DNA from 3 places in the Kitasatospora sp. NPDC028055 genome. Region 3 is predicted to be linked to each of the others. Evidence: riboswitches for the same ligand, from Rfam matches in the RefSeq annotation. Region 3 holds a riboswitch; each other region holds the start of a gene.

Region 1 (7,067 bases), on a different contig from region 3:
CGTCCTGGGCCGCGCGACCGACCCGCCCCGGCACCGGGTCCACGTCGACGGCCGCCGGATCGCCGACCCGCGCTACGAGCGCGGCGTGCTGCGCTGGCGCGAGCCGGACGGCAGTGGCGGCGAGCTGCGCACCGAATTCGGCCGGGACGGGCGGCGCCGACTCGTCGGAACCGTCAGCGCTGCCGGTACCACTGAGGCAGCAGGCTCCGTCGCGCGCACTGTCTGCCTGACGGAGTACCCGCTGCCGGAGACCCCGCCGCTCGCCGACCTGGTGGGTGCTTACCAGGCCGAGGGCGTGCGGGTGGACGTGGTGTCCGACGCGCCCGGCGCGCTCCCGCGCCTGCACGTCACCGTCGACGGCGAAGCCGTCACCGCGGCGGTGCTGCTCGGCCCGACGGGCTTCGAGGTGGACGCGGTCACCGTCCCCTTCGACCGGCCGCTGCCGGACGTCCCGCCCTGTCTGTACGGGGACTACCGGCTGCGGCTGCCGTCCCGTCCGGACGCCGGTGCCCTGCTGCGGATCGCGGCGGACGGGGTCACCCTCGACGGACGGCCCGTGCTCAAGGCCGAGTCGAGCGGTCGGCGCCTCGGCTGGCAGGACGGCCCGGCCCCGGTGCCCGGCGCCGAGCTCACCCTGCTGCTCGACCCGATCACCCTGCACCCGATGCTGCACGGCACCGGCCGGACCGCGGACGGCACACCCTTCCCACTGGTCGGCATGGTCCCGGTCGAGGCCGAGGCAGCCCAACGGCTCGCCGCCCGGCCCCGGTTCGGCATCCCGCCCGGCCCCTGGGCCCACCTGACCGCCCTCGCCACCGAGGCCAGCCAGGACGGCGGGCTGTTCTGGTGGCACGGCTGGGAACAGTCGGCCACCGCCCTACGGACCGTCCACCAGGCCCTGTGGGCGAGCGGGCGGTAGACGCACCGCACCGGACGGCCCGTATAACCCCAGGTCAGGGAGGGGACGGCGGCCGATGGTACGGACTCGGTAAGGAGCGCGCGCGGACCGTTGGCGCGCCCCCTGCCGCTGGCTAGACTCGCGCGGCCGACCGGGCATCCCGTGCGGCCGACCGACCGGGCATCCCGAGCGGCCGACCGGGTGCCGACTCCCGTTCGGCACCGGAGCAGGGCAGCACAGCGCAGCACCACCCAGGACACCAGGCACCTCCCGCCGACGACCATGGGGGTCTCCATGCAGTTCCGCACCAGGGCACCGCTCGCCACCGCGACCGCAGCGCTCCTCCTCGCCGCCGTCGTCGCCGGTACCCCTACCCCGGCCGGTGCGGCCGCGGCCGGCACGAACCCGCCCGACGCCTCGCCCGGCGCACCGCTCGCCGTGATCTCACCCGGCGATCCGTACGCTTCCTGCGACCTCGGCGCGGACGGCGACGGCACCAACTACCCGGGCGCGGAGGAGGAACCGTACGCCGCCGCCAACCCGCTGGACCCGGCGAACACGATCACCATCTACCAGCAGGACCGCTGGTCCAACGGCGGTGCCCGGGGCCTGAGCTCCAGCTACACCACGGACGGCGTGCACTTCACCCAGACCGCCCTGCCCTTCACCCACTGCGCGCCGGGCGGACTGGCCTACCAGCGGGCCTCCGACGGCTGGGTGAGCTTCGGCCCCGACGGCACCGCGTACGCCAGCGCCCTGGTCTTCGACGCCACCACGGCGCGCAGCGCGGTGGCCGCCGCCACCTCCACCGACGGCGGGCGCAGCTGGCAGCACGTCACCGAGCTGATCAGCGACGACGACCCGGCGATCACCGACGACAAGAACGCCGTCACCGCCGACCCCGTGCACCCGGGCGTGGCCTACCAGGTCTGGGACCGGGTGGACCAGGCCGCCGGCCCGACCCCGGTCTTCGACGGGCCGGGCTACCTGTCCGTCACCCGGGACCACGGCCGGACCTGGTCCCCGGCGAAACCCTTCGTGACCACCGCCACGACGCCGAACACCCAGACCATCGGCAACCAGATCGTGGTCGACCCGCGCACGGACACGCTGTACGACTTCTTCGACTGGATCACCTTCACCGACGCGACCGCCACCACCGTCAGCGACGTGCACTTCGGCATGGTCAGCTCCACCGACCAGGGCCGCACCTGGAGCCGGCCGGTCCGGGTCGCCGCCGACACCTCCGTCCCCGAGGTCCACCCGAACGCGCCCGCCGACGCCACCAAGTCCCTCCGGGCCGGCGCCGGTCTGCCCAGCGTGGCGATCGACCCGCAGACCGGTGAGCTGTACCTCGCCTACGAGGGCTCGGAGTCCGCCGGCGGCAGGTACGACGCCATCCAACTCGTGCACTCCACGGACGGCGGCCGGACCTGGAGCGGCCCGACCCGGCTCAACCAGGCCCCGGGCGCACCGGCGTTCACCCCGTCCATCACCGTGACGGCCGACGGCACCGTGGCCGTCAGCTACTACGACCTGCGCTACCTCACCCCGGGCGACACCTCCACGCTGCCCACCGCCGCCTGGCTGCTCAGCTTCCCTCGCGGCGGCGAGAACAGTCCGGTCGAGCGGCAGATCTCGCCGGTCTTCGACTGGCTCCAGGCGCCGTACGCCGGGGGCCACTTCCTCGGCGACTACCAGGCCCTGATCGCCGACGGCCGCCTGGTCCGCCCGGTGCTGGTGACCGCCAACAGCGGCGCCCCGCTGAACTCCACCGACGTGTACAGCGGCCGCTTCCGGCCGGACACCCTGCGCAGCCCGGGCGCGTCCGCACCGACCACCCAGGCGGCGCACACCGGCGCGCGCACCGGGGCGCCCGCCGTCGGCCTGCGCGCCGTGCAACACCTGCGGCGCTGACCCGACCGGCGGCCGCCGGCGCGGAAGCGCTCCGCGCCGACGGCTGCTCGGCCTCGAACGCTCAGGTCCGAGCCGCGCCGGCGGCCCGGTCAGGGCCGGTGCAGCGCGTCCGTGAGGTGACCCGCCGCCTCGATGACGGCCTGGGACAGGCGCGCACCCGGGTGCCGGCTGAGCCGTTCGATCGGCCCCGAGACGGAGACCGCGGCCACCACCCGGCCGGCCGGGCCGCGCACCGGCGCGGAGACGGAGGCGACGCCGGGCTCGCGCTCGCCGATCGACTGGGCCCAGCCCCGGCGCCGCACCCCGCTGAGCGCGGTGGCGGTGAACCGGGCACCCTGGAGCCCGCGGTGGAGCCGCTCGGGCTCCTCCCAGGCCAGCAGGACCTGGGCGGCGGACCCGACCTTCATCGGCAGGGCGAGGCCGACCGGCACGGTGTCCCGCAGGCCGAAGAGGCGTTCTGCGGCCGCCACGCAGATCCGGACCTCGCCCTGCCGGCGGTACAGCTGGGCGGTCTCGCCGGTGACGTCGCGCAGGTGGGTGAGGACGGTGCCGGCCGCGGCGAGCAGGCGGTCCTCACCGGCCGCCGCCGAGAGTTCGGCAAGCCTCGGGCCGAGGACGAACCGGCCCTGGAGGTCCCGGCCGAGCAGCCGGTGGTGCTCCAGTGCGACGGCGATCCGGTGGGCGGTCGGCCGGGCCAGGCCGGTGGCGTCGACCAGCCCGGCCAAGGTGGCCGGGCCGGCCTCCAAGGTGCCGAGGATCGAGGTGATCTTGTCGAGCACGCCGACGCCGCTCGTGTTCTCCATGGACGGGTACTCCAGTCTCAGATCCCGTGAGCGACGGGTGGGTACGGCTCACGGGCGCTCCGTTGGGGTGGGAGCGGGGTGGTCAGCGGGGACAGGCCTGCGGGGACAGCAGATCGCCTGCGCCGAGCACGAAACGGGTACGCGAAAGGGCCGGGGCGGGAAGCGCCCGGGCGAAGGACAGCACTGAGAGCACCGTGTCTCCTCATCTTCCCCGCGCCACGTTGGCGACAGGCCGGAGTTGGCACTGACCCCGGACGGCACGGCGCGTACTTCGGACGCCGGGTCGAACGGGGAGTTGCCGGGGCTTCGTAGGGCCGGTCCCTCCACCCCTCTGGATGATTCGCGAAGAACCATACAAGATTTCCCGGGCGCCCCGCCAAGCCTTTCCCGAACACCCCGCCCCCGGAGCCCGTCGGGGTCCTTGACCACGGATTATTTAGATTTCTAAACTATTTCCATGACTGCGACCCCGGCGACCTCAGCACCCCAGAAGAAGCCGCTCAGGTTCAGGATCGGCATCGCGCTCCTCATCCTGAGTGCCCTGACCTACGTGGCCGTCCTCGTCATCCTCTTCCTCCCGCTGGACTCCGGCACCAAGGCCGCCGCCTTCGGCGGGACACTCGTGGTCGCCGAGACGAGCGCCCTCATCGGCATGGCCGGCGTCGGCAAGGAAGCCATCCGGGCGGTCAGGTCCCGCCTGGGGCTCCGGAGGCGCAGCCGCGCCGCCGAGCAGCCGCCGACCGCGGAGTGACGAGCCCGATGGACACCGGCGAAAGACCCGACGGTGCCGACCTGCACGCCCGCAGTGCCCGACTCAACCAGCTCTTCGCGGACCTGCGGCTCCTGTCGGAACGACACGGGCCCCGCTACGACGAGTTCGGGCTCACCGCCCAACAGCACCTCGTGCTCGGGCAGATCGTGGCCGACCCGGACGTCACCCCCAAGGACCTGGCCGAGCGCCTGGGCGTGTCCAAGGGCGCCGTCAGCCAGCACCTGGCGCGCCTGGAGAAGGACGGCTACCTCTCCCGGCAGCGCAGCCCCCGGGACGGACGCGTCCACGTCTTCCGCCTGGAGGCCCTCGGCACGGCCTACCGACAGACCGTGCTCCGGTACGAGCGGGAGCTCCACGCCGCCTACGTCGCGAAGCTCTCGGCCACGGACATGGCGGAGATCGAGTCCGCACTCGGGAAGTTGAGACGGGTCTTCGAGGAGTGACGCCACCCGCCCCGGACGCCACTCGTGAGCGATCTCAAGTGATCGCTGCCTCACCGTGCGGCGGCTGCCGACCGGCCGCACTGCCCGACTGCGGTGATCGGCGACGGCCAGGCCACGGGAGAATAGGAGGGTGACCAGCACTCAGCCGATCCCCCGGGGCCTCACCGCCCTCATCCCCGACGCCCGCACCAGGGCCACGCCCGGCGAGCGGGCCGCCTCCCAGCTCCTCCACCTGCGCGAGGCGACGGTGCCCGTGCCGGTCCTCGCCGCGGCCGCCGAGCTGATCACCCCGCTGTTGAAGGACGAGGACCCGGCGACCCGCGCGGCCGCCACCGCCGTCCACACCCGCCTGCTGGCGGCCATCCAGGAGGCCACCCCCGGGCGATAGCCCGCCAGGACGGGGAGAGGCCGGGTCCTTGGCGGCGGACTCGCGCGAGACGCAACCGTCAGGTTGCACCTGGCAGTGCGACGTGCAACTCTGGAGTTGCACCCACTGTCCGCGATGGAAGGAGCCCCCCATGAGCGAGGACCGGATCGAACGCGAGACCCTGATCGAGGCGCCCCTGGAGCGGGTCTGGTCCCTGGTGGCCGAGCCCGGTTTCTGGGTCGCCGACAAGGCGAGCCTGCCCGGCACCGTGGCCAGGGAGGGCGAGGAACTGGTGGCCAGGAACCCGGAGTACGGCGACTTCCCGGTGCGCGTGGAGAAGGTCGAGCCGCCGACCTACCTGGCCTACCGCTGGGCCAGCGCGTTCCCCGGGGAGGAGCTGCGCGAGGACAACAGCACCCTCGTCGAGTTCACCCTGACCCCGGAGGACGGCAGGACGCGGCTGCGCGTGGTCGAGAGCGGCTTCGCGGCACTGGCCGGGTCCGAGGAACTGCGCGGCAAGGCGGTCGAGGACAACACCGGCGGCTGGCGCCAGGAGCTCGACGCGCTCAGGACGCGCGCCGAACAGCCCGCCGCGTGACCGACCAACCCCACGGCGCCGTCGAAGCGGTCGACACCGTGCTCGCGGCCCTGGCCGACCCGACGCGGCGCCGGCTGCTCGAACTGATCGCCGCGCAGGGCGAGGCCACGGCGACGACGCTCGCCCGGCACCTTCCCGTCTCGCGCCAGGCCGTGGTCAAGCACCTCGCCGTCCTGGACGCCGCCGGACTGGTGAGCAGCGGCCGCGTCGGGCGCGAGGTGCGCTACACGGTGCGGCCCGCGGCGCTCGACACCACGGCGCGTTGGATGGCTTCGCTCGCCGCCGACTGGGACCGCAGACTGGCGCACATCAAGCACGTCGCCGAGGCGGCGGAGCGGGAGTCGCGAACCGGTCGTGACGATGCGTCACGTCCACCGGAACAACCCCACGGAGGAACCTGACCAGGTCGACCGCCTGACGGCACGCCCCGGGTCCGGCCGGTCGGTCGCCAAGCCGCCGACCGACCGGCCGTCCACCTGCCCGTCGACCCCTCCGTTCGTCAATGCACCGAACGGGAGCTTCACCTTTCGGGGTGGTTAGGTCTCGCTTTTCCGTAGGTAGTCGAACCGACCCTTCTCCGAGCGCCTGGTACGAATACGGAGCGACAGAAGATCCGGTACGGGCGGGGGAGTTGACAGGGATGCGGGCGAGGACGGGGATCACGAGGGCAGAGGCCACGACGGCGAGGACCACGACAGCGGGGACCACGACGGCGAGGGCCACGACGACGGTCGCCGTGGCCGGGGTGGAGTTCGGCTGGGGCAGCTCGGGGAAGTTGAGCGCGGTGCTGTCCGCCCTCCGGGCCCGCGGCGGCGAGCGGCTGAGATTCATCGGCCTGGCCTCCGGGCTGGGCAGACAGCTGCTCGCCGAACAGCCGGTGGAGCGCTGGTTCGACCTCCCGGACGAGCGGTCCGGCCAGGAACTGGGCCGGATCGTCCAGGCGCAGCGCGTTCAGGCGGCACTGGTGGTGCTGGACGGCGGGCTGGCCAACGCGCTGCAAGCCTGCGGGGTGCCGGTGGTGTTCGTGGACAGCCTGCCGTTCCTCTGGACGGACGGCGACCGGCCCGACCTCCCGCTGGACGCCGAGGTGTACTGCGCCCAGCGGTGCGTGGAACTGCCGCCGGAGGGCGCCGGGGTGCTGGCCGACGTGCACCGGCTCCGCTGGGTGGACGCCGTGATCGCCGACGGCGGCGCCGCCCGCGGCAGCCCTCCCACGCCGCACCCCCGGCGCGCCCTGCTCAACCTCGGCGGGCTGCGCGCGCCCCACCT
Region 2 (7,067 bases), on a different contig from region 3:
AGCTCGCCACCCTTGGAGATGTCGTCCGGGTTGGTCGAGGTGTACTGCTTCGCGTCCGGCGTGGTCGGGCCGGGGCCGAGCGACTGGACGAACGCGGCGAGCTGGTCGATCTCGCTCTGGCTGTAGATGGCCTTCTTGCGCGGCACCTGGGCACCGGGCTGCTGGGCCGGCATGCGACCGGTGCCGACCTGGAAGTCGACAGCGGCGGAGCCCACGCCGACCAGGCTCGGACCGTCACTGCTGCCCTGGCCGTTCAGGCCGTGGCAGGAGGAGCAGCCCACGGCGAAGAGCTTCTTGCCCTCATCGATCGCGAGCGACTGCGCGGCGACGTCGGCCTGCGCCTTGTCGGCGGGCGCGAACGCGGCGTACAGCCCCCCGGTTGCCGCCAGGGCGAGAAGTAGGACGACCAGCGCCGCCAATGGGTGGCGCCGTCGTGCGGAGAGCTTTTTCACGGAATAACCCCGGTGTCAGGATCTGGTCGACTGGTGGGTGCACCCGGCGGCCGGTCTGGCCGGCACGAGGTTGCCTGTCCAAGGCTGCGCGCGCGGTCGGTCGGTGGGAGCGTCGGCACCGGCAGAAGCGGCCCGTCGCCGGTGAGGGCGGGGGCCGCTGCCGGTGGCCAGCGACCTGATCAGCTGGTTACTTGATCAGGTAGATGGTCGCGAACAGGCCGATCCACACGACGTCGACGAAGTGCCAGTAGTAGGACACGACGATCGCGGCGGTGGCCTGCTCGTGCGTGAAGCGCTTGGCTGCGTACGTCCGTCCCAGGACCAGCAGGAAGGCGATCAGACCGCCCGTCACGTGCAGACCGTGGAAGCCGGTGGTCAGGTAGAACACCGTGCCGTACGGGTCCGAGGACAGCGAGAGGCCGTCGTTCTTGACCAGCTCGGTGTACTCGTAGACCTGTCCGCCGATGAAGATCGCGCCCATGAAGAACGTCAGGGCAAACCACCCGCGGAGCTTCTTCACGTCACCGCGCTCGGCGGCGAACACGCCGAGCTGGCAGGTGAGTGAGGAGAGCACCAGGATCGTGGTGTTGACCGAGGAGAACGTCACGTTGAGGGCGTGCGCCTTCTCGGCCCAGAACTCGGCTCCCTTGACGGAGCGGAGCGTGAAGTACATCGCGAAGAGGGCCGCGAAGAACATCAGCTCGGAACTGAGCCAGACGATCGTTCCGACGCTGACCATGTTCGGTCGATTGACCGATCCGTGCGCGTGCCCGGTTTCTGTTGCTGTTGCTGTCGCCACGACGGACATTATGTCGGTCCCTTATTCCGTCTTCACGTCGGGGGGTGTCCCTCGGAGTGTCCGGTGCGTGCGGTATGCCCGCTTGACGGGCGACGGGGGGTCCGGACGGAGGCTGAGCAGCGGCGTGTCCCTTTTCTGACGGTTCCTCGGAGGGGCCCGCGACCCCGTTGCCCGGCGCGTCGTTGCACGGTCGGCCCAGTGCCGTGCCGTAGGGGGACGGGACGCCGCACGGCCGTCCGGGTGGACCGGGCGGGTCCGGGCGGGTCCGGGTGACGGGCCGTCCTCCGAGCGGGTGAGTCACGGGCGCGGCGGCTTGAGGGGGAACGTGCGCGAGGGGGACCGGCGACGGGGGAAACGGGAGTAGCATCCGGATCAGGTGAACGTGGTCCGGATCACACTTGAGGGAGCAGGGTCCATGGCGTACACGACCGACGAGACGCTCACCGTCCTCGTCTACAGCGACGACCGCAACACCCGCGAGCAGGTGCTGACGGCGCTCGGCCGTCGCCCTGCCGAGGATCTTCCGGAGCTGTCCTACCTCGAATGCGCGACCACCCCCGCGGTGCTCAAGGCATTGGAGAAGGGCGGCGTCGACCTCTGCGTGCTGGACGGCGAGGCGGTGCCGGCCGGCGGCCTCGGCCTCGGGCGCCAGCTCAAGGACGAGATCTACGGGTGCCCGCCGGTGTTGGTGCTGATCGGCCGGCCGCAGGACTCCTGGCTCGCCGCCTGGAGCCGGGCCGATGCCGCGATCTCCCGCCCGGTCGACCCGGTGGCGCTGGCCGAGGCGGTCGCCACCCTGCTGCGGGCCCGGATGGCCAAGCGGGCCCCGGCCACGCGTTGAGCGGTGCCGTCTCAGTACTGGAGATGAGGGCGCCGTAGGCGCCCCGCCGCTCGATAGGCTGGCTCCATCCGTACGGACGTCCCCCCTCGCGGGGGAACCGACAACAGCTGGAGTCAGCCATGGTGAACGTGAACCCTGCGAACGGTGGTACCGACCCCGCGCAGGTGGTCCGCACCTGGCCGGACCTCCTGGCGGCGCTGTTGAAGGGGGAGGACCTCGACCGCTCGTCCACCGCGTGGGCGATGGACCGGATCATGAGCGGCGAGGCGTCCCCCGTCCAGGTGGCCGGGTTCATGGTGGCGCTGCGGGCCAAGGGTGAGACGGTCGACGAGATCGCCGGCCTGGTGGACGCGATGTACGACCACGCCGAGCCGCTGGACATCCCCGGCCCGGCGGTCGACATCGTCGGCACCGGCGGGGACCGGGCGAAGACCGTCAACATCTCGACCATGTCGGCGATCGTCGCCGCGGCGGCCGGGGCCAAGGTGGTCAAGCACGGCAACCGGGCGGCCTCCTCCTCCAGCGGCTCCTCGGACGTGCTGGAGAAGCTCGGGGTGGCGCTGGACCTCTCCTCCCGGCGGGTGGCCCAGGTGGCCGAGGAGGTCGGGCTCACCTTCTGCTTCGCGGCGAAGTTCCACCCCTCGATGCGGCACGCCGCCACCGCGCGGCGCGACCTCGGGGTGCCCACCGCCTTCAACATCCTCGGCCCGCTGACCAACCCGGCGAGGGTCACCTCGCACGCGATCGGCTGCTTCGACACCCGGCTGGCCGGGCTGATCGCCGGGGTGCTCGCCCGGCGCGGGGCGACCGCGCTGGTGTTCCGCGGCGACGACGGGCTGGACGAGCTGACCATCACCACCACCTCGCGGGTCTGGCTGGTGCGCGACGGCGTGGTCACCGAGACCACCTTCGACCCGCGGGACGTCGGCATCGAGCTGGTCGGCATCGAGGCGCTGCGCGGGGCCGACGCCGCGTACAACGCCGAGGTCGCGCGCCGGCTGCTGACCGGGGAGCGCGGGCCGGTGCGGGACGCCGTCCTGCTGAACACGGCGGCGGCGCTGGTCGCACTGGACCTGGGCGACGCCCCGCTGGCGGAGCAGCTCGCGGCGGGCATGGCGCGGGCGGCCGAGGCGATCGACTCCGGCCGGGCGCAGGACCTGCTGCGGCGCTGGTCGGAGGCCACCAGCCGGATCTGAGGCGGTAGTTGGGGCCCGTGCCGATCCGTCGGCACGGGCCCTTCGTGCCCGCCTCGATGTACCCGCCCCGAGCCGAAGGGGCGCGCCGGTGTCGAAAGTCGAGGAGCGACAAGCGAGGTACGAGCGCCGGAGCGACGAGCGTCGGCGCCGGGTCCGAGCGCCCCGGAGGCGAGCGGGCGAAGACACCGTCCGGATGGTGGATGCCTGTTTGACCGTCCGACGTGCCCGACCTAGAGTCTTCGCCAGGTCATGAGTGACAGCGCCAAGCCCCAGCTGGCTGTCCGGCAACCCTCCGTCCGTGGCGGGGTGCCCTGGGTGAGGACCGGGTCGCCGGGCAAGCCGTCCGCGCGACAAGCGCGGACACCGGACGATCTGCACTCCCGGGGTCCCTTACCCCGTGAAGGAGTGCATCCCCATGTCCCTCTCCCTCGGAACCAGCGCCCCGCTCGCCGTCCTCGGCCACGACGTCGAGGTCCCGCTCGTCAGCGGTGAGAAGGTCGGCTACGCGGCGCTCGACTACGCGGCCAGCGCGCCGGCGCTCCAGCGGGTGTGGGACGACGTCGCCGCCTACGCCCCCTACTACGGCAGCGTGCACCGCGGCGCCGGCTACCTCTCCCAGCTGTCCACCGACCTGTTCGAGCAGAGCCGCCGGACCGTCGCCGAGTTCCTCGACCTGCGCGAGGGCGACCAGGTGGTCTTCACCCGCGCCACCACCGACTCGCTCAACCTGCTGGCCGCCGCCGTCCCGGCCGGCACCCGGGTGTTCGCCTTCGAGACCGAGCACCACGCCTCGCTGCTGCCGTGGGCGCACGCCGGGCTGGAGGTCGGCTACCTGCGGGCGCCGCGCTCGCGGGCCGAGGCGGTGGCCGCGCTGGAGGAGGCGCTGGCCGCGGCGCCGGAGGGCCCGAAGCTGCTGTGCGTCACCGGCGCCTCCAACGTGACCGGCGAGCTGTGGCCGGTCGCCGAACTGACCGGGACCGCGCACCGGTACGGCGCCCGGGTGGTGCTGGACGCCGCCCAGCTGGCCCCGCACCACCGGGTCTCGGTGCGCGAGCTGGGCGTCGACTGGATCGCCTTCTCCGGCCACAAGCTGTACGCGCCGTTCGGCGCCGGGGTGCTGGCCGGCCGCTCCGACTGGCTGGACGCGGCCGAGCCCTACCTGGCCGGCGGCGGGGCGACCCGGACGGTGGCCCGGGAGCTGGACGGCTCGGTGGCGGTGCAGTGGCACACCGGCCCGGCCCGGCACGAGGCCGGCTCGCCGAACGTCATCGGCGCCTACGCGATCGCGTCGGCCTGTCGGGCGCTCACCGAGGCCGGCTTCGACGCGCTGGAGGCCCGGGAGCGGGAGCTGGTCGAGCGGCTGACGGCGGGGCTGGCGGAGATCCCCGAGGTCCGGGTGCTGAACCTGTTCGGGGCGGGCTCGGCCCGGGTGGGCGTGCTGTCCTTCGTCGTCCGCGGCTGGAACAGCTCGCACTTCGCGGCCGCGCTGTCCGCCGAGTACGGCATCGGCGTGCGCGACGGACTGTTCTGTGCGCACCCGCTGGTGCGCACCCTGCTCGGTGACGAGGATTCGGCGCCCTCCGAGTGCGGGGCGCCCGAGCCCTCGCTGCCCGGTGAGCGCAGCCTGAACGCGATCCGGGTGAGCTTCGGGGCCGGTACGCCGGACGAGCACGTCGAGCGCTTCCTGGCCGCGGTCCGCGAGCTGGTCACGGACGGCGCGGCGTGGAACTACCGCAACGAGGGCGGCCGTTGCGTCGCCGACACGCGCCGCGCGGGCTGAGTCCTACTCGTCCAGGCCGAGGGCGAAGGCCGCTTCCAGGTCGTGCTGGGAGTAGGTGCGGAAGGCGATCTGGGTCTCCGTGTGGGCCACACCCGGGACCTTGTTGAGCCGGCCCGGGATGACCTCGGCCAGGTCGTCGTGGCGGCGCACCCGGACCATCGCCACCAGGTCGTATCCGCCGGTCACCGAGTACACCTCGCTGACGCCCTCGATCGCGGCGATGGCCTCGGCGATCTCGGGGATGCGGTCGACACTGGTCTTGATCAGGACGATGGCGGTGATCACAGTTCGGGCTCCTTGATGCGGGTGCGGCCAGCGTATCGGGCCTCAGCCGGGGCGTCTCGGGGGGTGGCCGACCACGGTGCAGGCGTACAGGAAGCCCGCCGAGAAGCCGATCACGTGCACCAGGTAGGCGACCCCGGGCCCGGCCGAGTGCACCGACCACCACTGCAGGGCGAACCAGAGGCCGAGCACCAGCCAGGCCGGGAAGCGCAGCGGGAGGAAGAGGAGCAGCGGGACGAGGGTGGTCACCCGGGCCCGCGGGTGGAAGCGCAGGTAGGCGCCGAGCACGGCGGAGATCGCGCCCGAGGCGCCGATCAGAACCCGGGTGGAGTCGGGCGCGTGCGACTCGGCGAGTGCGAAGCCGTACGAGGCGGTGCAGCCGGCGGCCAGGTAGAAGAGGAGGTACCTGGCCCGGCCGACCCGGCGTTCCACGGTCGGGCCGAAGACGTGCAGGAAGAGCAGGTTGCCCAGCAGGTGCAGCCAGCCGGCGTGCAGGAAGAGGCCGGTGAGGGCGGACACCGCCGGGTGCTTGCCCGGGGTGGGGGCGGCGGGGCAGCCGGGGACCGGGTCGGGGGCCTCGGCCAGCTGCCCGGCGGTCAGCGGGTGGCCGGTCAGCAGTTCGGCGGGGACGGCGCCCCAGCGCTGCTCGTACCGCTGCTCGGCGCAGATCCGGGTCTGGCCGGTGCCGTACAGGGGGTTGAGGCCGGCCGCCGGGCCGAGCAGGAAGACCAGGGTGTTGACCGCGATCAGGGCGTAGGTGACCGCCGGGGCGGGCAGCGCCGGGCGGCCGTCCCGCGCGTCGGTGTGGTCGGGGGCCGTGAGCGCCATGCGGCCAAGCATCCCTCCGGGCGCGGCAGGTGACACGGCGGTTTACGGCAGGTGGACTACTGGGCCGTCCGGCGGGGCGGGACGGGCTCCGGTCATCTCGGCTGACCGGTGGTCCTGGTGGTTGCCCCAGGCAATAGGCTTGGGGCGGGCATTCCCGCCTCCCGCCGCCGACGCCGGGGCTCCGGGGGGAGCGCCTCGCCCGCCCAGGGACCAGCCGAGAGGACCCCCCGATGACCGTCGCCGCTCCGACCGCCGAGACGCGCTGGCGCTGCACGCTGTGCGGCAACCTCACCCGCTTCGACGTGACCCGCTCCGCGCGGGTGACCGAGTTCCTGCACTTCGACCTGGCCGGCGAATCCCGGGTCGAGGAGACCGAGGTGCACAGCGAGACCGTGGAGTCGGTGCGCTGCCGCTGGTGCAACGCGGTGGACCAGGTCGAGCTGGTGGCCCGTCCGGGCGCCGAGGGCGTGGAGGCCCCCGCCGCGCAGGGCTGACCCCGCCGGTGCGGTGGGCGGTGCGCGACGCCGCCGTCCACCGCACGGGACAATACAGACAAGACGCACGGAGCGTGACGACAGGGGCGGCCGCGGCCGCACCCGCTGGACCAGGATCGGAGCCGAGGACGTGGTGGACGCAGCGAGGGAGCCCGGCGAAGCGCAGGGGCTTCAGCCCGCTGCGCCGGCACCGGAGCCGGCCGCCGAGCCGGGCCCGTCCGAGACCGAGCTCCCGGAGGGCCCCGGCGCGGCCCCGGCCGGTGCGGGTGCCGAGCGGGCGGCCGAGAAGCTGGACCGGCCGCTACCCGAGGGGGTGCGCCGGCGGGTGGTCGGGCTGGCCTCGGACGCGCTGGGCGGGCTGCCGCCCGGGGAGCTGCCGCAGAGCCTGCGTCAGT
Region 3 (7,067 bases):
TCCACCAGCGAGACGACGGCGGCGTCCGCCACGTCCCGCGCGGTGAGGTCGGCCAGGATCAGGGCCCGGGCGTTGTGCAGGGCGGTCTCGATGTCATCGGAAGCCATCCGTCCATTCTCCGCGGCCCGCCCATGGGTTCAAAACACAGGCCCGAGGCCGGAGCGGCCCGCGCCCGAAACGCCGCGTGGGCGGCCCCCCGAAGGGAACCGCCCACGCGGACGAGGATCAGCCGATCCGATCGGAGTCCGATCAGGATCAGAAGTCCATGTCACCGCCCGGCATGCCGCCGCCGGCGGCCGCGGCGGCCTTCTCCGGCTTGTCGGCGATGACGGCCTCGGTGGTGAGGAACAGCGCCGCGATGGAGGCGGCGTTCTGCAGCGCGGAGCGGGTGACCTTGGCCGGGTCGATGATGCCCTCGGCGATCAGGTCGACGTACTCGTTGGTGGCGGCGTTCAGGCCGTGACCGGCGGGGAGGTTGCGCACCTTCTCCACCACGACGCCACCCTCCAGGCCGGCGTTGGTCGCGATCTGCTTGATCGGGGCCTCCAGCGCCACGCGGACGATGTTGGCACCGGTGGCCTCGTCGCCCTCCAGCTCCAGCTTGTCGAAGGCGACACCGGCCTGCAGCAGCGCGACGCCACCACCGGCGACGATGCCCTCCTCGACGGCGGCCTTGGCGTTGCGGACGGCGTCCTCGATGCGGTGCTTGCGCTCCTTGAGCTCCACCTCGGTGGCCGCGCCGGCCTTGATGACGGCCACGCCGCCGGCCAGCTTGGCGAGGCGCTCCTGGAGCTTCTCGCGGTCGTAGTCCGAGTCGCTGTTCTCGATCTCGGCGCGGATCTGGTTCACGCGGCCGGCGACCTGGTCGCTGTCACCGGCACCGTCGACGATGGTGGTCTCGTCCTTGGTGATGACGACCTTGCGGGCGCCACCCAGGAGGTCCAGGCCGGCGTTCTCCAGCTTGAGACCGACCTCCTCGGAGATCACGGTGCCGCCGGTGAGGACGGCGATGTCGCCGAGCATGGCCTTGCGGCGGTCGCCGAAGCCCGGGGCCTTGACGGCGACGGACTTGAAGACGCCCTTGATCTTGTTGACGATCAGGGTCGACAGGGCCTCGCCCTCGACGTCCTCGGCGATGATGACGAGCGGCTTGCCGCTCTGCATGACCTTCTCCAGCAGCGGGAGCAGGTCCTTGATCGAGCCGATCTTGGAGTTGGCGATGAGGATGTACGGGTCCTCGAAGGTCGCCTCCATCCGCTCCAGGTCGGTGGCGAAGTAGGCGGAGATGTAGCCCTTGTCGAAGCGCATGCCCTCGGTGAGCTCGAGCTCCAGACCGAAGGTGTTGCTCTCCTCGACGGTGATGACGCCTTCCTTGCCGACCTTGTCCATGGCCTCGGCGATGAGCTCGCCGATCTGGGTGTCGGCGGCGGAGATGGAGGCGGTGGAGGCGATCTGCTCCTTGGTCTCCACGTCGGTGGCCTGGGCCAGCAGCTGGTCCGAGACGGCGGCGACGGCCTTCTCGATGCCGCGCTTGAGGGCCATCGGGTTGGCGCCGGCGGCGACGTTGCGCAGACCCTCGCGAACCAGGGCCTGGGCGAGCACGGTGGCGGTGGTGGTGCCGTCACCCGCGACGTCGTCCGTCTTCTTGGCGACCTCCTTGACGAGCTCCGCACCGATCTTCTCGTACGGGTCCTCGAGCTCGATCTCCTTGGCGATGGAGACACCGTCGTTGGTGATCGTGGGGGCGCCCCACTTCTTCTCCAGCACGACGTTGCGACCCTTGGGGCCGAGCGTGACCTTCACTGCATCGGCGAGCTGGTTCATGCCACGCTCAAGGCCGCGGCGAGCTTCCTCATCAAAGGCGATGATCTTGGCCATCAGAAGTGGTCCTCCGGGACACGGTCGACTGCTCGGACCAAGGGGTGCCCGCGACGGACGGCCCTGGTGCGCGGAGGTCCATTCCCCTACCGCTCCCGGGGGCCTCACCGACCCGGTCCGCTGTCACTCTCACACTGTGAGTGCTAACGCCAATGATTAGCACTCCGGGTGGTCGAGTGCAAGCCCAATGACCGACCCGCGAGCCACCGTCCGCCCCCGCGCGGGAGCCCGGACGGCCCGCCCGGGGAACGCGAACGGGCCCGTACGACGCGTGTCGTACGGGCCCGTCGAGAAGCGAGTGGTCACCAGCCGTGGGCCGCGCCGAGCTCCTGGGTGCCGGAAGAGGTCAGACCGCCGCGCGGACCATGTCCGCCTGCGGGCCCTTCTGTCCCTGGGAGATCTCGAACTCGACCCGCTGGCCCTCCTCGAGGGTGCGGTAGCCGTCCATCTGGATCGCGCTGTAGTGGACGAAGACGTCCGCACCACCGTCGACCGCGATGAAGCCGTAGCCCTTCTCCGCGTTGAACCACTTGACGGTGCCCTGAGCCATTCCGAACTCCCCTAGTGCTGTGCTGGCCCTTCACGGGCCCGCAGGTCGCGGGCCCGGGTCTGGTTTGAAGGCCGGCCCGGGGAACCCCCCCTGGGCGCAGCCGTGCACGCCGCAATCCTCCGCAGCGGGGCGCCGGACGGCTTCCGTGAGCGGCTGATTACGTCGACCGCCGCTGAATGTATCCGGATCGACGCCCTCTGCAACAGGGTCAGCCGCCGGGAATTCCGCAGCCCCGTCAAGAGACAAGAGCGAACAAACCGGGAGAAAATCGGCAATCAGCGCCGGACATAGCGGACGAATTACTCAAATGCCTGCAGGAATTCTGACATCTGCCTGACATGTTTCACGGCCCCGGCCCCGGGGCGGTCTCAGCGTCCGGACGAGCTCCGGCGAAGCACCCAGTGCCGGAAGGGGAAGCCCTGTTCCCAGCAGAGCCACACTCTACTCCGACTCCGACCGAAAATATTCCCGCCGAAATGCAAGCGGCCGCCCGCACGCACGGAGAGTGGAATTCCGTACGCGCGGACGGCCGGGAAACGGCGGGAACGGCTCAGCAGCCGCCGGCCACCGCCGGAATGATCGAAACGCTCGCACCGTCCGTGATCCCGGTCGCCAGACCGTCGGCGAACCGCACGTCGTCGTCGTTCACGTACACGTTGACGAAGCGGCGCAGCTTGCCGGTGTCGTCCAGGATCCGGGCCGCGATGCCCGCGTGGTTGTGCTCCAGGTCGGCGATGACCTCGCCCAGGGTGGCCCCCTCGGCGGTCACCTCGGCCTCGCCGCCGGTGTAGGTGCGCAGGATGGTGGGAATGCGGACGGTGGCGCTCATGACTCTCCTAGCGGGGTGGGGGGTGGATCAGGCGGACGCGAGGCCGGCGGCGTGGAAGGAGTCCAGCGTCGGGCGGATGACGGCGGTCATGCCCGCCTCGGAGACGGCGTCCAGCGTCTTGAGGCCGTCCCCGGTGTTGATCGCGACGGTCTCCTTGGCGGGGTCCAGCAGGCCGGTCTCCACGAGCTTCTTCAGCACGCCGACGGTCACCCCGCCCGCGGTCTCGGCGAAGATCCCCTCGGTCCGGGCCAGCAGCCGGATCGCCGCCACCACCTCCGCGTCCGTGACGTCCTCCACCGCGCCGCCGGTCCGCCGGGCGATGTCCAGCACGTACGGGCCGTCCGCCGGGTTGCCGATCGCCAGCGACTTGGCGATGGTGTCCGGCTTCACCGGCCTGATCACGTCCCGGCCGGCCTTGAACGCCGCCGACACCGGCGAGCAGCCCTCCGCCTGGGCACCGAAGATCCGGTACGGCCGGTCCTCGACCAGACCCAGCTTGATCAGCTCCTGCAGACCCTTGTCGATCTTCGTCAGCTGCGAGCCCGAGGCGATCGGGATGACGATCTGCTCCGGCAGCCGCCAGCCGAGCTGCTCGCAGATCTCGTAGGCCAGCGTCTTGGAGCCCTCGCCGTAGTACGGCCGCAGGTTGACGTTGACGAAGCCCCAGCCCTCGCCGGCCGGGTCCCCGATCAGCTCCGAGCAGAACCGGTTCACGTCGTCGTAGTTGCCCTCGATGCCGACCAGCTCACCGCCGTACACCCCGGCCATCACGACCTTGCCCTGCTCCAGGTCGTGCGGGATGAACACGCAGGAGCGGAACCCGGCCCGGGCCGCCGCCGCGCCCACCGCACCGGCCAGGTTGCCGGTCGACGAGCAGGACAGCGTGGTGTAGCCGAACGCCCGGGCCGCCTCGATCGCGCAGGCCACCACCCGGTCCTTGAACGAGTGCGTCGGGTTGCCCGAGTCGTCCTTGACGTGCAGCTGCGCGGTGAACCCGAGCTCCCGGCCCAGGTTGTCCGCCTTCACCAGCGGGGTCCAGCCGGGGTTCAGGTTGGGCTTCGAGGCGACGTCGGCCGGCACCGGCAGCAGCGGCGCGTACCGCCAGATGGACGCGGGGCCGGACTCGATCCGCTTGCGCAGCTCCTCGGCGCGCTCGCTACCGAACTCGTAGGCGATCTCCAGCGGCCCGAAGCACTCCGCACAGGCGAAGCTGGGGCCGAGCGGGAAGCGGGTCCCGCACTCCCGACAGGACAGCGCGGCGGCGGGGCCGAGGTCGACGGAAACGGGTGCGACGGTGTCGATAGCCATGATGGCGGAGGCCTCTCTCCTCATCTTCCCCGCGGCGCGGACGCGCCACAGGCCGGAATTGGCACCTGTCCCGCCGGGGCCTGTCGACGACAGCCGAGCGAGAAGGTTGCCGGGACGTCAACGGGCCGTTCCCTCAGTCCCTCTGGATGAGCTTGTGAAATTGTGGTGGTGCGCAGCGGCGACCCCGGCGTGCAAAGGTCCGGCCGCTGTACGAAGACTGTATCCGAAGGCGTCAAACCTGAACGGGACCGTCCGCCAAGCGAGATGACCCGTCCCACCCGATCCCGCCGAGGAGAGTCACCGTGCCCGCCGAACCGACCCACGCGCTCCTCCCGCAGGCGGCGTCCTGGCTCCGCCGCCGCTCGTGGAGCGCGGCCGATCGGCCGGTCGACGCCCTCCTCGCCGCCAAGCGGCGCACCGGCCGGACGGTCAGCGTCGTCCTCCCCGCCCTCGACGAGGAGGCCACCGTCGGCGACATCGTGCGCACCGTCCGGCGCGAGCTCATGGACCGGATCCCACTCGTCGACGAACTCGTCGTGGTCGACTCCGGCTCCACCGACGCCACCGCCGCCGTCGCCGCCGAGGCCGGCGCCCGGGTGGAACACCGTGACCGGATCCTCCCCCGGCTGCCCGCCGTCCCCGGCAAGGGCGAGGTGCTCTGGCGCTCGCTGCTGGTCACCCGCGGCGACATCGTCTGCTTCATCGACGCCGACCTGCGCGAGTTCGACCCGGCCTTCGTCTCCGGCATCGTCGGCCCGCTGCTCACCGACCCCGACATCCACCTGGTCAAGGCCATGTACGACCGCCCCCTCGAAGTCGGCGGCTCCGCGGCGGGGGACACTGGCGCGATCGTCCCCACCGGCGGCGGCCGGGTCACCGAACTCGTCGCCCGCCCCCTGCTCAACCTCCACTGGCCGGAACTCGCCGGCTTCGTCCAGCCCCTCGGCGGCGAGTACGCGGCCCGCCGCTCACTGCTCGAACGGCTGCCCTTCCCCACCGGCTACGGCGTCGAGATCGGCCTCCTGATCGACGCCCTCGACCTGGTCGGCCTGGACGCCCTCGCCCAGGTCGACGTCGGCGTCCGGCACCACCGCCACCAGGACGGCCAGGCCCTCGGCCGGATGGCCGCCACCATCTACCGCACCGCCCTGGAACGCCTCGACCGCTCGCACCGCCTCAAGGCCTCCGCCGACCTCGTCCACCCCCACCTCACCCAGTTCACCCGCGACCCGCACACCCGCGCCTTCACCGCCCACACCCACCCCGTGACGGCCCTGGAACGCCCCCCGATGCACACCGTCCCCGAGTACGCCACCCGTCGTTGACGGGTTTGCCACCCGGACCCCCAGGCAACATCCCAACCATGGGCGATCTCACGACCGAACGTTCGAGTGCGACCGGAACCGCCCCCGTCCTGGTGGCCTCCAACCGGGGACCGGTGTCCTTCGGCACCGCCGACGACGGCACGCTGACCCTGCGCCGCGGCGGCGGGGGCCTGGTCTCCGGCCTGTCCGCGATCGACGACCCCACCGCCGTCTGGGTCTGCGCGGCCCTGGGCGACGCCGACCGCAGAGCCGCCCGGGAGGCCCCCGACGGCCGCCTCGACCGCGCCGGGCACGAGGTCGGCGGACAGGCCGTACGGATGCTCGACATCGACCCGGAGACCTTCGCCCGCGCCTACAACGGCGTCGCCAACTCCACCCTCTGGTTCGTCCACCACCTGCTCTACGCGACCCCCACCGCGCCCTCCTTCGACGCCGACTTCCGCACCGAATGGGCCGCCTACCAGGCGTACAACGCCGCCTTCGCCGCCGCCCTGGCCGCCGAAGCCGCCCCGGGAGCCGCCGTCCTGGTCCAGGACTACCACCTCTCCCTCACCCCGGCGCTGCTCCGCGAGGCCCGCCCCGACCTGCGGATCGGCCACTTCTCGCACACCCCGTGGGCCCCGCCCGAGTACTACCGGCTGCTCCCCGACGACGTCGCCCGGGCCGTCCTGACCGGCATCCTCGGCGCCGACCGGGCCGGCTTCCTCACCGAACGCTGGGCCCGCGCCTTCGCCGCCTGCTGCGAGGACCTCCTCGGCGCCGTCTTCGACCCGGCCGCCCTCACCGTCACCCACCAGGGCCGCACCACCCAGCTGGGCGTGCACGCCCTCGGCGCCGACGCCGACTTCCTGCGCGAACGCGCCCACCGCCCCGACGTCGACGAGCGCCTCGCCGCCCTCCGGGCCGCCGTCGGCGACCGCCGCACGATCGTCCGGGTCGACCGCACCGAGCTGAGCAAGAACATCGTCCGCGGCCTCCAGGCCTACCGGCACCTGCTCCGCACCCACCCCGAGTGGCACGACCGGGTGGTCCACATCGCCTTCGCCTACCCGTCCCGCACCGACCTCGCCGAGTACCGCGACTACACCGCCGCGGTCCAGGAACTCGCCGCCGCCGTCAACGCCGAATTCGCCACCCCCACCTGGCAACCCCTGATCCTGCACGTCAACGACGACTT

Evidence for each region. Region 3 has a riboswitch for S-adenosylmethionine ahead of thrC (threonine synthase). Riboswitches for the same ligand answer to the same signal wherever they lie in the genome.
Region 1: linked by a shared signal. The riboswitch ahead of AB0F71_RS14000 (IclR family transcriptional regulator) and the one ahead of thrC (threonine synthase) in region 3 are both predicted to bind S-adenosylmethionine.
Region 2: linked by a shared signal. The riboswitch ahead of AB0F71_RS04255 (aminotransferase class V-fold PLP-dependent enzyme) and the one ahead of thrC (threonine synthase) in region 3 are both predicted to bind S-adenosylmethionine.

Annotation. Positions count from the first base shown of each region.
Region 1 covers NZ_JBEZXE010000010.1:62,842-69,908, forward strand. The annotation lists gene AB0F71_RS13990 (SAM-dependent methyltransferase) at 1-919, shown strand, start outside; gene AB0F71_RS13995 (sialidase family protein) at 1,193-2,815, shown strand; gene AB0F71_RS14000 (IclR family transcriptional regulator) at 2,905-3,618, opposite strand; SAM riboswitch class I at 3,818-3,960, opposite strand; gene AB0F71_RS14005 (transporter suffix domain-containing protein) at 4,076-4,369, shown strand; gene AB0F71_RS14010 (MarR family transcriptional regulator) at 4,378-4,833, shown strand; gene AB0F71_RS14015 (hypothetical protein) at 4,964-5,221, shown strand; gene AB0F71_RS14020 (SRPBCC domain-containing protein) at 5,352-5,798, shown strand; gene AB0F71_RS14025 (metalloregulator ArsR/SmtB family transcription factor) at 5,795-6,199, shown strand; gene AB0F71_RS14030 (hydroxymethylcytosylglucuronate/cytosylglucuronate synthase) at 6,535-7,067, shown strand, end outside.
Region 2 covers NZ_JBEZXE010000002.1:66,102-73,168, reverse strand. The annotation lists gene AB0F71_RS04275 (cytochrome c) at 1-452, opposite strand, end outside; gene AB0F71_RS04270 (heme-copper oxidase subunit III) at 640-1,260, opposite strand; gene AB0F71_RS04265 (hypothetical protein) at 1,667-2,092, shown strand; gene trpD (anthranilate phosphoribosyltransferase) at 2,212-3,288, shown strand; SAM riboswitch class IV at 3,534-3,651, shown strand; gene AB0F71_RS04255 (aminotransferase class V-fold PLP-dependent enzyme) at 3,704-5,068, shown strand; gene AB0F71_RS04250 (Lrp/AsnC ligand binding domain-containing protein) at 5,072-5,353, opposite strand; gene AB0F71_RS04245 (rhomboid family intramembrane serine protease) at 5,396-6,178, opposite strand; gene AB0F71_RS04240 (hypothetical protein) at 6,409-6,672, shown strand; gene AB0F71_RS04235 (NYN domain-containing protein) at 6,962-7,067, shown strand, end outside.
Region 3 covers NZ_JBEZXE010000073.1:23,887-30,953, forward strand. The annotation lists gene AB0F71_RS37660 (hypothetical protein) at 1-107, opposite strand, end outside; gene groL (chaperonin GroEL) at 256-1,878, opposite strand; gene AB0F71_RS37670 (cold-shock protein) at 2,225-2,428, opposite strand; gene AB0F71_RS37675 (MoaD/ThiS family protein) at 2,979-3,257, opposite strand; gene thrC (threonine synthase) at 3,285-4,565, opposite strand; SAM riboswitch class I at 4,583-4,718, opposite strand; gene AB0F71_RS37685 (glucosyl-3-phosphoglycerate synthase) at 4,868-5,890, shown strand; gene AB0F71_RS37690 (trehalose-6-phosphate synthase) at 5,929-7,067, shown strand, end outside.